Regions from separate parts of the Paenibacillus sp. PL2-23 genome, predicted to be linked through region 1. Evidence: riboswitches for the same ligand, from Rfam matches in the RefSeq annotation. Region 1 holds a riboswitch; the other holds the start of a gene.
The links. Region 1 has a riboswitch for cyclic di-GMP ahead of AB1S56_RS15710 (pyridoxal-dependent decarboxylase). Riboswitches for the same ligand answer to the same signal wherever they lie in the genome.
Positions count from the first base shown of each region.

Region 1 (5,484 bases):
ATAGATCGGGCTGATCTTGGCCTGGTTCTCGCTAATAGCATCCTTCATCTCCTGGGTAAAGAGGTATGGCGTACCGAAATCGTCAGGCACGCCGGACAAGATCAGAATACGCTCCTCGCCCTGCGAGTTGGACAAGATATATACATTCTCCAGGCTGTGCTCTGCTTGCAGCCGCTCAAGCTCCGACTTCATTGCGGCATACAGCGGATCGTCTGCGCTAGCCAGCTCCTTTCCGCTGCCCGGAATAGCCGTCAGCGTATTCTGAGCAATCCGAATATCGGTCTCCAGACGCTTATCGAACTGCTCCAGCAGCTTGTCCGACAGATTGCTCTGCGACATGGTGCCGGATATGGCAAACGCCGCGCAGGTAACAATTTGCAGCGCAAGAATGCTGAACACTATTTTTGCAGAGAGACGTTCTCTAAACCAATTCCATTTCAACAAAGGCTTTCTCATCTTCCTTCTCCTTCTTGGCCAGCGCTTCATAAGCGGCATAGGTTTCCTCAATTTTCTGCTTCAAGAAGCCGACAATGGCTTGCACATCGGATAATTGCGTATATGGCGATATAACAAATAGCTTCGCCGCGTAAAGCGCGATGTCCCCGGCTCCATCGGCCGTCCGCACATACAGATGCTTTTTGGTATCTCCAAAAAACATCTCCCCGCGAGCTCTGCCCAATGTTTCGAACAGCATGTCGTTCAGCCTGTTCTCGCACTGGATCTGCGCTTTGGTGCGCTGCCCCCTGCATTCCGCCGCAAAGCCGTTCTTACGATCCGAATAGATACGGAAGAGCGTAATAATGCCCGGGTTATCAGGATTGACGATAACAGCCTCGGGCAGCTCCTCGGAGAGCCTCCTCCGGAAAGCGAGGTTGATCTCGACAAATTGGGCCAGCAGCCTCTGATAGCCCTCGGCTCCAAACGCGAGCAAGGCGCTTAGAATACTGATAGAGCTGCCCATTCGGGAGCATTCCAGCGTATAGCTGGTGTGATAATCGCCGTAGCCTCGATGTCCGACATATGGCGTTTCGTCCGGCTCCAGATCAACCAGCTTAAGATCCGAGGCCCGCTTCACCAGGAACAGGCTGGTAGAGTATGGCGTCTGGCCGAGCTTCTGGAAATCGAAGCAAAGCGAGTCCGCCAAATGCAGGTGCCTCATTCTCTCCTGTATGGCCGCAAGCGCGGCTAGCGTCTCCTCGCCGATCGCCAGTGGATTGCCCGCAAAGTCGTAATGATTAAAAAACGCAAAAAATCCACCCAGTGCCGAGTCCGCATGAATATGCGGCTTCCGGATGCTGTGTTGCGCCGCTATCTCCTCAGAGGCTTCTACGATCTCCGCGAGATTGTCAATGCCCATCGCGTCCGTCGTCGCCGTTGACGCAACGACGTAGATGGGAACCCCTCCCCGGCGGATGACTTGCTCCATCTTCTCCTTAAGATCGCGCACGTCCATGGAGCTGTCCTCCCGCGTTCGGACCTTCACCAGATTGTTGGTGCCGAGACCGGTCGCCTCCATCGACTTGAACAAGCTGTAATGCGCCGCTTCGGAACAGAAGGCATACAGATTATGCGGGACGCCCGCCTTCTTGATGGAAGGATCATGCTTGTTGATGGCGATACGCAGCCCTGTAAAGATTGCGCCCTGACCGCCCCAGGTGGTATAGCCGCCGCTCTCCGAGGGCGTATAGCCGACAAGCTCCGACATCATCGCGACGACTCGGACCTCCGCCTCAGCGCCGGCCGGCCCATACACATCCCACAGGTTATTGCCGTTAACCGCGAATGCGGCCAGCATGCCCAGAATGCCGGGTGTGCTCGCCATAGGGAGAATATTCGTCAAAAAATATTTGGTGTGATACGGATGGCCATGCAGCAGCTTCAACAGCTCTTCATTCACTTGTTCAAGCGGTCTGCCGGCGACGGGAATGCGGCTTTCGGCCGTCAGCTCCCGGTAAAAATGACTACCTCGGTCCTTTTCTCCTTTCAGATAGACGGATTCCGGGTCCTTAAGCGCATCGACTCCTTCCATAAGCTGCTTCACTAGGCCCATAAATTGCTCTCTCTGCTGCAAGTTGCCGTCGTCGCTGGGAAATAAGGCACGGATATTCAGTTGGTTCATTCTCTCTACCTCTCTCCTGTTTAATCTCTCTTTGTTTATATAGGCAAAGAGGCGCGCCTAATATTGTTCATAGGCGCGCCTCTGCTTACATCTGCAGCTGGCTGACATTTCCCCTGATTGGAAGTAGTCCCTATAGCTTTGCGTCTCGCGCCTTTCGACGGATTTGCCATGTATCAAATTGTGCAAGGTGCCTACATGTTCTAGCAACTTTTGACAGCAAGTAGGAACATTCTACTACTTCGGCTTTCGATTATCAATAGATTAAATGAGTGGAAATTGTTAAGTCCTCGAAACGATCATGAATTTGTCACAAATAACAGGCTCGCAATGAAATAGACGCCTCAAGCACTCCCATGCGGGCGGCCGCATATGATACACCTGAAGCGCAGGGGGACGTCTATCCTACCCCGTTAGGAGCGCATCGTTCAATACTAGCAAGGAGTGAATGTATATGTCCTTTTTCCCTCCGTTTGGCCCTCCGGGCGGCGGCGGATTCCCGCCTTTCCTGCCGCCGGGTCCAACTCCGCCATTGGGACCGCCGCCTGGTCCTCCGGGCTCGCCCATGCAGCCGGGTGCCGGCTTGCAGGCTCCAACCGCCCCTCCTCCCCAATTCGTACCGCAGCAGCCGCAGACGGCAGCCTTTGCGGTTGACCCTGGCGGCATCCGCAGATGCTTGTTCCGCAACACGTACATTTGGCTCAGCAACGGCAATCAATTCTGGTATTTCCCCGTATTCGTCGGCCGCCACTCCGTCGCTGGCTTCCAGTGGAACGGCTTCTTCTGGATGTATGCGGGATACGATCTAAGACGAATCGAGTCGTTTACTTGCTTCTAAATCGTGTCTGACAACCCCTTTAATAGTCTCGGCGTTCTCAGAACATACATCCTTTTCTCACTCCTCTTCCCGCAGCGTGTCATGGCATCCGCCATGATGCGCTGCTTTGGCGTTCCCCCATGCTCCCGGAATTCCTGGAATAAAGTGTTGACAGCTCCACTGATAATGATTATCATAATAATCGTTGAGAATTATTATCAAAATTTGCAGAAGCATTAGGGGGAACACATCATGCTTAACCGAAACAGACGATCATTCGTAACGATTATCTCGCTTATTCTTATCCTCGCGTTAGCCGCTTGCGGCAATAACACGAATAACGGGAATAGCGGCAACGCCGCAGGCACAGCTTCGCCTGCCGCTTCCGAGACGGCTCCGGAGGCAACTGCTGCCAATGAGGAACGCGTGATTCAGCACGCCCTCGGGGAAACACCCATTACCGGAATCCCGCAAAAAATTGTTGTCCTGGAATGGACATATGCCGAAGACCTGCTTGCGCTGGGCGTGCAGCCAGCCGGCGTTGCCGATATCGACAATATGAAGAAATGGATGAAAACGCCTGTTGAGCTGGCTGCAGACGTCCAGGACGTAGGAACTCGTCAGGAGCCCAATCTGGAGACGATTACAGCGCTTGAGCCTGACCTCATTATCGGCGTGACGTTCCGTCATGAAGCCATTAAGGATCAGCTTAGCGCTATCGCTCCGACCATCATGTTCAACCCTTACCCGGCTGAGGGAAGCGGCGATCAGTACCAAGAGATGGTCGATACGTTCAATACAATCGCGACTGTTGTAGACAAGACGGAGGAAGCGGAGGCAGTGCTGGCCGATCTGCAGAAAGCGTATGACGACGCCAAAGCAAAAATCGTCGCTGCAGGCAAAGACGGTCAGCCGATCGTTCTGGCCATGCCGCTTGTGAACCAAAACGCCGTATCGTTCCGGATTTCCACAGATAATGCGCTGGCGATTAAAGTATTGGAGCATATCGGACTGACTAACGCTTATCAATCGGAGCAATTCGAGGTATATGGCTTCGCTACCAAGGACATTGAGGCGTTCCCGCCGCTGCAGGACGCAGACTTCCTGCACATTACAATGGAAGAAGCGGCAACGGACATGCTGAGCAAAAACGCAGTATGGAACGGTCTGCGCTTCGTCCAGGACAATCGCGCTTACGCGCTTGGAGGAGACACCTGGCCGTACGGCGGCCCTCATTCCGCCAAGATGCTGGCTGAACGCGTAGCCTCTGTGCTGAGCGGTGAATAATGACACCGGCATATTCGAATAGTCCGGCCCGTTCCGCCAATGGCGGAACGGGCTGGAAGCCTTTTGCGGTGCTGCTGGGCGGTGTACTGCTGCTTGCCATTCTGACCTTTATCAGCTTGACGCAAGGACTGTCACGCATATCGGCAGGAACTGTGCTGGAGGCTATCCTATCCCCTCAGGCAATTACTGAACATCAGATCATTAACGGCGTAAGACTGCCCCGCACTGTTATGGCGCTCCTATCCGGAGCCGCTTTGGCGGTTGCGGGCGCTCTTATGCAAAGCGTCACCCGCAATCCGCTGGCCTCGGAGACGACGCTTGGCGTTAATGCGGGGGCTTATCTAGTTGTTGTGCTGGGAACGATTTTTTGGCCGGGCTTGCTGTATGCATACGCTTTCCCGATGGCGGTTCTAGGCGGCGCGGCCGCAGCGCTGGCGGTATTCGGAATGGGCGGCGGCCGCAAGGGCACGCCGATACGCATTGCGCTGTCTGGCATGATTATTACGCTCGTGCTGTCTTCCGTCACAAGCGCGCTTCTGCTGCTGTTCGAGGAAAGCACGCAAGGCTTGTTCATCTGGGGCTCCGGCACGCTCCTGCAGAACGACTGGAGCGGCGTACGCTTCGCATGGCCGTGGATTATTGGCGGTCTGGCGCTTATCATGCTGGCGGTTCGCCATCTCGACCTGCTTGCCTTCTCGGAGGAGACGGCGCGTTCCCTCGGACATCATGTCGCGCGCACTCGCATGCTAGCAATGGCCATAGCGATTACGCTGGCCTGCGTCAGCGTCAGTATCGTTGGACCCATCGGCTTTATTGGACTAATTGCCCCTCATATCGTGAAGCTGTCCGGCATTACCCGGCATGGCTGGCTGCTGCCCTTGAGCGCGCTCTGGGGAGCCGCCATTCTCATCGGAGCCGACACGGTGGCGCGAATGTTCGCGCGCAGCGCCATTGGCGATCTGCCTGCCGGCGCCATTACGGCGTTGATTGGCGCACCGTGGATCATCTGGTTGGCGCTGAAGTCCTCCAAAGCCTTCGGCGCTGGGGGTTCCTCGCAGAACGTCTCCATGTATGTGGGCTCGCTTGGCCGCAAGCTGTCTTATCCGGTGCTCGTCAGCCTCTTCTCCGCTGCGCTGATAGCGGTATGTCTGGCCGCGCTTGGAAGCGGCAGCAACGCGATGTCTCTGCAGGAGGTTGTTGCAGCCTTAGCAGGCAACGGAACAGCGCTGGATGAGAAGGTCATATGGAATATTCGCCTGCCGCG
Region 1 covers NZ_CP162129.1:3,566,458-3,571,941, forward strand. The annotation lists gene AB1S56_RS15705 (methyl-accepting chemotaxis protein) at 1-456, opposite strand, end outside; gene AB1S56_RS15710 (pyridoxal-dependent decarboxylase) at 422-2,119, opposite strand; cyclic di-GMP riboswitch class I at 2,209-2,297, opposite strand; gene AB1S56_RS15715 (collagen-like protein) at 2,571-2,954, shown strand; gene AB1S56_RS15720 (iron-siderophore ABC transporter substrate-binding protein) at 3,186-4,220, shown strand; gene fhuB (Fe(3+)-hydroxamate ABC transporter permease FhuB) at 4,220-5,484, shown strand, end outside.

Region 2 (5,484 bases), 1.6 Mb from region 1:
TGGAGCGCCTGAATGAGCTGGGCGGCAAGCACGGCATCGGACGGGTCGACATGGTGGAGAACCGCTTCGTCGGCATGAAGAGCCGCGGCGTATACGAGACGCCGGGCGGAACGATTCTGTTCACGGCTCACCGCAAGATGGAGTCGCTGACTATGGACCGCGAGGTTATGCATCTTCGCGATTCCTTGATCGCCAAGTACAGCCAGCTGGTGTACAACGGCTTCTGGTTCGCGCCGGAGCGTCTGGCGATCCAGGCGCTTGTGGACGAGTCGCAGAAGAACGTGACAGGCGTCGTCCGCCTGAAGCTGTACAAGGGCAATGTGATCGGCGCAGGCGTGAAGAGTCCGGTCAGCTTGTACAATCCGGATATCGCGACGATGGAGGCTGATCCTTCCCAGGCGTACGATCAAGGCGACGCAACGGGCTTTATCCGCCTGAACGCGCTGCGCCTGAAGGTATCCTCTGGTGTCGAGCAAAGCAAAAACTAATAACCGGATCAGGACGGAAGCTTGCTGCAGCATGAAGGAGCGGGCTTCCGTTCCGTTGCGTCCGGAAGGGAGTGCTGGAATACGGTGAGTAAATTATGGGGCGGTCGTTTTACGAAAAAAACAGACCAACTGGTTGAGGAATATACGGCGTCGATCATGTTCGACAAGGAGCTGGCCGAGGAGGACGTTCAAGGCAGCCTCGCGCATGTGACGATGCTGGGCAAGCAAGGGATTCTGCCTGCCGATGATGTGGAGAAGATCAAGGACGGCCTTCATCGCGTCCTGCAGCGTGTGAATCGCGGAGATATCGAGTTCTCGATCAGCGATGAGGACATTCATATGAACATCGAGAAGACGCTGATCGACGATGTGGGTTCCGTCGGCGGCAAGCTGCATACGGGCCGCAGCCGGAATGATCAGGTTGCGACGGATATGCATCTGTGGCTTCGCAAGCGCGTTGTGGAATTCGTCGACATGCTGCACAAGCTGCAGTCGGCTCTCGTGGAGCAAGCGAAGGCGAACACAGACACCATCGTGCCAGGCTATACGCACCTGCAGCGCGCGCAGCCGATTTTGTTCGCGCATCATCTGATGGCTTACGTGGCGATGTTCGGCCGCGACATCGAGCGCCTGCAGGACAGCTACAAGCGCATTAATGTGCTGCCGCTGGGAGCCGGTGCGCTGGCGGGAACGACGTTCCCGATCGACCGCCATTTTGTAGCGAGCCAGCTGAAATTCGACCGCGTGTATGAGAACAGCCTGGATGCCGTGAGCGACCGCGACTTCATCCTGGAGTTTCTGTCGCATGCCTCGATTATAATGATGCATCTCTCGCGCCTGAGCGAGGAGCTGATCCTTTGGTCCAGCACGGAGTTCCGCTTCGTGGAGCTGGACGATGCGTTCTGCACGGGCAGCAGCATTATGCCGCAGAAGAAGAACCCCGACGTGCCGGAGCTTGTCCGGGGCAAGACGGGCCGCGTCTATGGCAATCTTGTCGGTTTGCTGACGGTTCTGAAGTCGCTGCCGCTGGCGTACAACAAGGACATGCAGGAGGACAAGGAAGGCATGTTCGACACGGTGAAGACGATGCAGGGCGCGCTTCAGCTGTTCGCTCCGATGATCGCCACGATGAAGGTGAACAAGGAGCAGATGCGCCAAGCGGTCAACCAGGATTTCTCCAACGCGACCGACATCGCCGACTTCCTCGTCGGCAAGGGACTGCCGTTCCGCCAGGCGCATGAGGTGATCGGCAAGACGGTGCTGTACTGCATTGAGCAGAACAAGTACCTGCTGGACCTGACGCTCGACGAGTTCAAGCAGTTCTCCAGCCTGTTCGACGACCGTATCTACGCGGTGCTTCAGCCGGAGCAGGTTGTGAATGCCCGCAACGTCTACGGCGGCACAGCGAAGGAGCAGGTCGAAGCGGCTATCGGCCGTGCCGATGTAACGCTCGCGGAGACGGCGGCTTGGGTAGCGGAATATTTGGAACGAAGCAGATAATAAGTAGGGCGGATCTCCTTGCGGGGGGTCCGTCTTTTTTTAAAATATAAGAAAGTATAAGTTTCCTCTATACTGGGCTTATATTTCAACGCGAAACGTTTGCTGCTCCGCCAAAGGACGGCGCAGCTGTTTACGCTTGATCCAGAATTTATAAATTTACACCTTATCTGAGCTTAGAATTGTCGCCAGGCTATATTTTCTCATTGTCAAATTTTCCCGAAGCATGTATACTCATTTGTGGTAATAGATGGATTGCAAAAACGAATATATGAGGATAAAGCACTAGTGAAGTGCTTGACCAAAGGCAAACTCGTACGAAAGTCGGGGACGCAAAGCCACGGGTCTTACGTCATGGATGACATGAACAGACAGCCGGGTTGCTCAAGTATATTTGCTATTGCTTTTTTTTATTGCCTGCAGATGAGAGAGGGGTAGAGAGACATGAGAAGTAGAGTTGTGAGATTCAGAGAAGCGGCCATTGCGGGTATGGGGATGTGGAGCAAGGCTCTAAAAGGCCTCGTGATCGCCAGCATGCTGGGAGGCTTGACGCTTTCGTACGGACAGGAAGCTTATGCGGATAGCGTTTATACCTACAAGGACGAGGCAGCTTCGTTCAAGATTAACGGGAGCCAGGTTCGAATGAGCGGGGAGCACGTGGTCTGGCGAGGAAGAGGGGCGGACGGCTCTGGTCCGGCTGGGCAAATCCATTATGGCAACATGAGAAGCGGACTAACGGTAGCCGTTACCAGCCATGGCAATCCCACCGACACGCCCTCCATCGGGGTAAACACACGCGGGGAAGCGATTGTTGTGTGGGTGGACAGGAGAGATTTCGCTAACGGAACGGGCGATATGAACTGGGATATCTACAGCTACAATACAATAACGAAAATCGAAACCAAATTAAATACGACAGTCGCCCTGCACCGGGCGCCTCTAATCGACGGGAGCTATATTGTCTGGCAGACGAATCCGAGATACGACATGCATCTATACAACATGGAGAGCAGAACATTGACAGAGCTGGGGAGAGGCAGAGATCCGGTAATCTCTAACGGGCTCATCGTCTATAAAGGGGCGGAGGACGGAGATCTGTATGAGTATAAGATTGCCGACGGTACGCATCGGAAGATATTGGACTTGCCCTATTCGCAGTTTGTAGACCGTTTTGTATTTAACGGCGAGCAGATTCTGTGGAAGCAAAGGGATCAGAACCGCAATATCAAATACACGTTTATGGACTTAAGCGCAAGCAACCCGCAGCCTGTTGATCTGACCGCGCCGGTCAAGCCGGAGGTTGAATATAGCCATATGAGCATTTCAAGCGGGAAGGCGGTCTGGATGGAGGAATCCGGCGGAGCGACATTCATGAAAGGCGCTGATCTGAGCAGCGGGGATGTCTTCAGCCTTGGCGCGGCAAGACCTCAGGATTTAATCGGATTCAATGGAAATGAGCTGACGATCATCAAGGATGGCAGTCTGGTGAACCGAATAATCGTCGAGACGGAAGTTGGCACAGGCCAGCCGTCGTTACCGGCAGTCCCGCCTTCGAAGAATACGGATTCCGGCCAGCAGCCGCAAAGCATCGTGATTGGCCCCGACGGCGGCCAAATAACGGCTGGCGAAGCGGCAGGGCTCTCATTCGGGCTTGGGACCTTCAAGGCGGATACAAGCGTGACGCTGGAGAACCACTCGGAAGCCGAGCTACGGACGAAAGGCAAGCAGGTGAAAGGCATGGTCTGGGCGGGAGCGGCCTGGAAGTGGACGGCGGAAGCGGAGCTTATGAAGCCGGCGACATTCACCATCGCGCTGGAGCGTCCTGTGACGACTGCCGATCAGGCTAGCCAAATGGGCATGTATCGTTATGACGAACAGGGCGACAATTGGGTCTACGCAGGCGGAACGGCGGATTCCGCATGGCGGATGGTCAGCGCCAGTGTGAAGCAGCCGGGATTATACGCTCTCTTCGCCTATGAGCCTTCATTCCCGGATATGAATGGCCACTGGGCGAAACGGGAAGTGGAGGTGCTGGCCGCCAGATGGATTGTAAATGGCATGGCAACCGGCAGCTTCGAGCCGAAGCAGTCTGTGACGCGCGCCCAATTCGCCAAAATGCTGGTTCAGGCGGCAGGGCTTGCTGAAGAGACAGCGGGAACGGGAACGTTCAAGGACGTGCCGTCCGGGCACTGGGCGGCTCCATGGATCGAACAGGCGGCTGCGGCGGGATGGATCAGAGGCTACGAAGGCGGCTTGTTCAAGCCCAATGCGGAAGTTACGCGCGAGCAAATGATGGTCATGCTGGCGAATGCTGCTGAGCTCAAGCAAGAAGCGTCCGGCAATGCGCTTGCCGGTTATGCCGATGCCGGTCAGGTGAGCCCTTGGGCTAGGCTTTCGATCGAAGCGGTTATCAAGAGCGGGATCGTGCAAGGCGGCGGGGGCAGGCTTCATCCTGGAGCTACGAGCACGCGTGCGGAAGCTGCCGCGGTCATCTATAGATGGCTGGCCATGAAGGGAGAGGTGTTCAGTGGATAACGTTGTTCGACGCAAGATGATACCAGGCTGGGGGCAAATCGGAAAGTTTCTGCTGGCATTCCTTGTGCTTCTCGGGGGGCTTCCGCTGCTTCCGGGCATGAATCCTGAGAGGGCGCATGCGGCAACATCGCTCCAGGTCGATCGTGCCAAATTCAGCTCAGTGTACGGCGGACGGACCTCGGTTAGCTTCAGCTTCGACAACCCGGACCCCGATTCTGAGACGCAAGAGTTCCATGATACAGAGATTACGCTGGAGAGAAACGGATCGACTGTGAGCGTGCTAAGCAGCAGACCGTACAAGACGATAGAGACGCATATCTTGGACTGGGATGGCAAGGTGAACGGCAAGCCAGCGGAGGAGGGCAGCTACACGATCCGGGTTACGCCCACCCGTTTTGCGCAATTTGGGAACACGGGCATCGTCGACGTCGTAAATCCGGACCCGCCGGCTCCGACCGGGGTGGAGATTGTCCCGGACACGGATACTCATATGAGCCGGGAGCATACAATCAGGGGGATAGCGGAGATTGGAACGACGGTTGAGCTTCGGATGAAGCGCATTCGAAGAGTTGGAGACAATACGACCTACGATGATGGCGCCGTTGAGACGCTGATGGACAACATTGAAGTGAAGCCAAGAGCATCGGACTGGGCGCGTGCGATACCGATAGATGCCTCGTACTTCACGGACTTTGAGGCTTTGACCGATCAAGACCCGGAGCTATTTGTTGGGGAGTGGGAAGTGAAGGTGTCGCTTCCCGCCTATGAAATCGCAGAAATCCAGGCGTTTGCCACACGGGAATTTGACGGGAAAAGCTCGGACGGTTCGGAAACGCTAAGTGTCCTGCGTTATGAAGCGCCGGACTGGAATGTGAACTGGGCCGTTGTGTCGAGCTATTATTACAATATCATCGAGAAAGAAGCGATAGTCTCTGGAATCGGCAAAATCGCTGGTTTTAACGGA
Region 2 covers NZ_CP162129.1:5,215,447-5,220,930, reverse strand. The annotation lists gene AB1S56_RS23150 (argininosuccinate synthase) at 1-488, shown strand, start outside; gene argH (argininosuccinate lyase) at 573-1,988, shown strand; cyclic di-GMP riboswitch class I at 2,282-2,373, shown strand; gene AB1S56_RS23140 (S-layer homology domain-containing protein) at 2,430-4,520, shown strand; gene AB1S56_RS23135 (DUF6531 domain-containing protein) at 4,513-5,484, shown strand, end outside.
Region 2: linked by a shared signal. The riboswitch ahead of AB1S56_RS23140 (S-layer homology domain-containing protein) and the one ahead of AB1S56_RS15710 (pyridoxal-dependent decarboxylase) in region 1 are both predicted to bind cyclic di-GMP.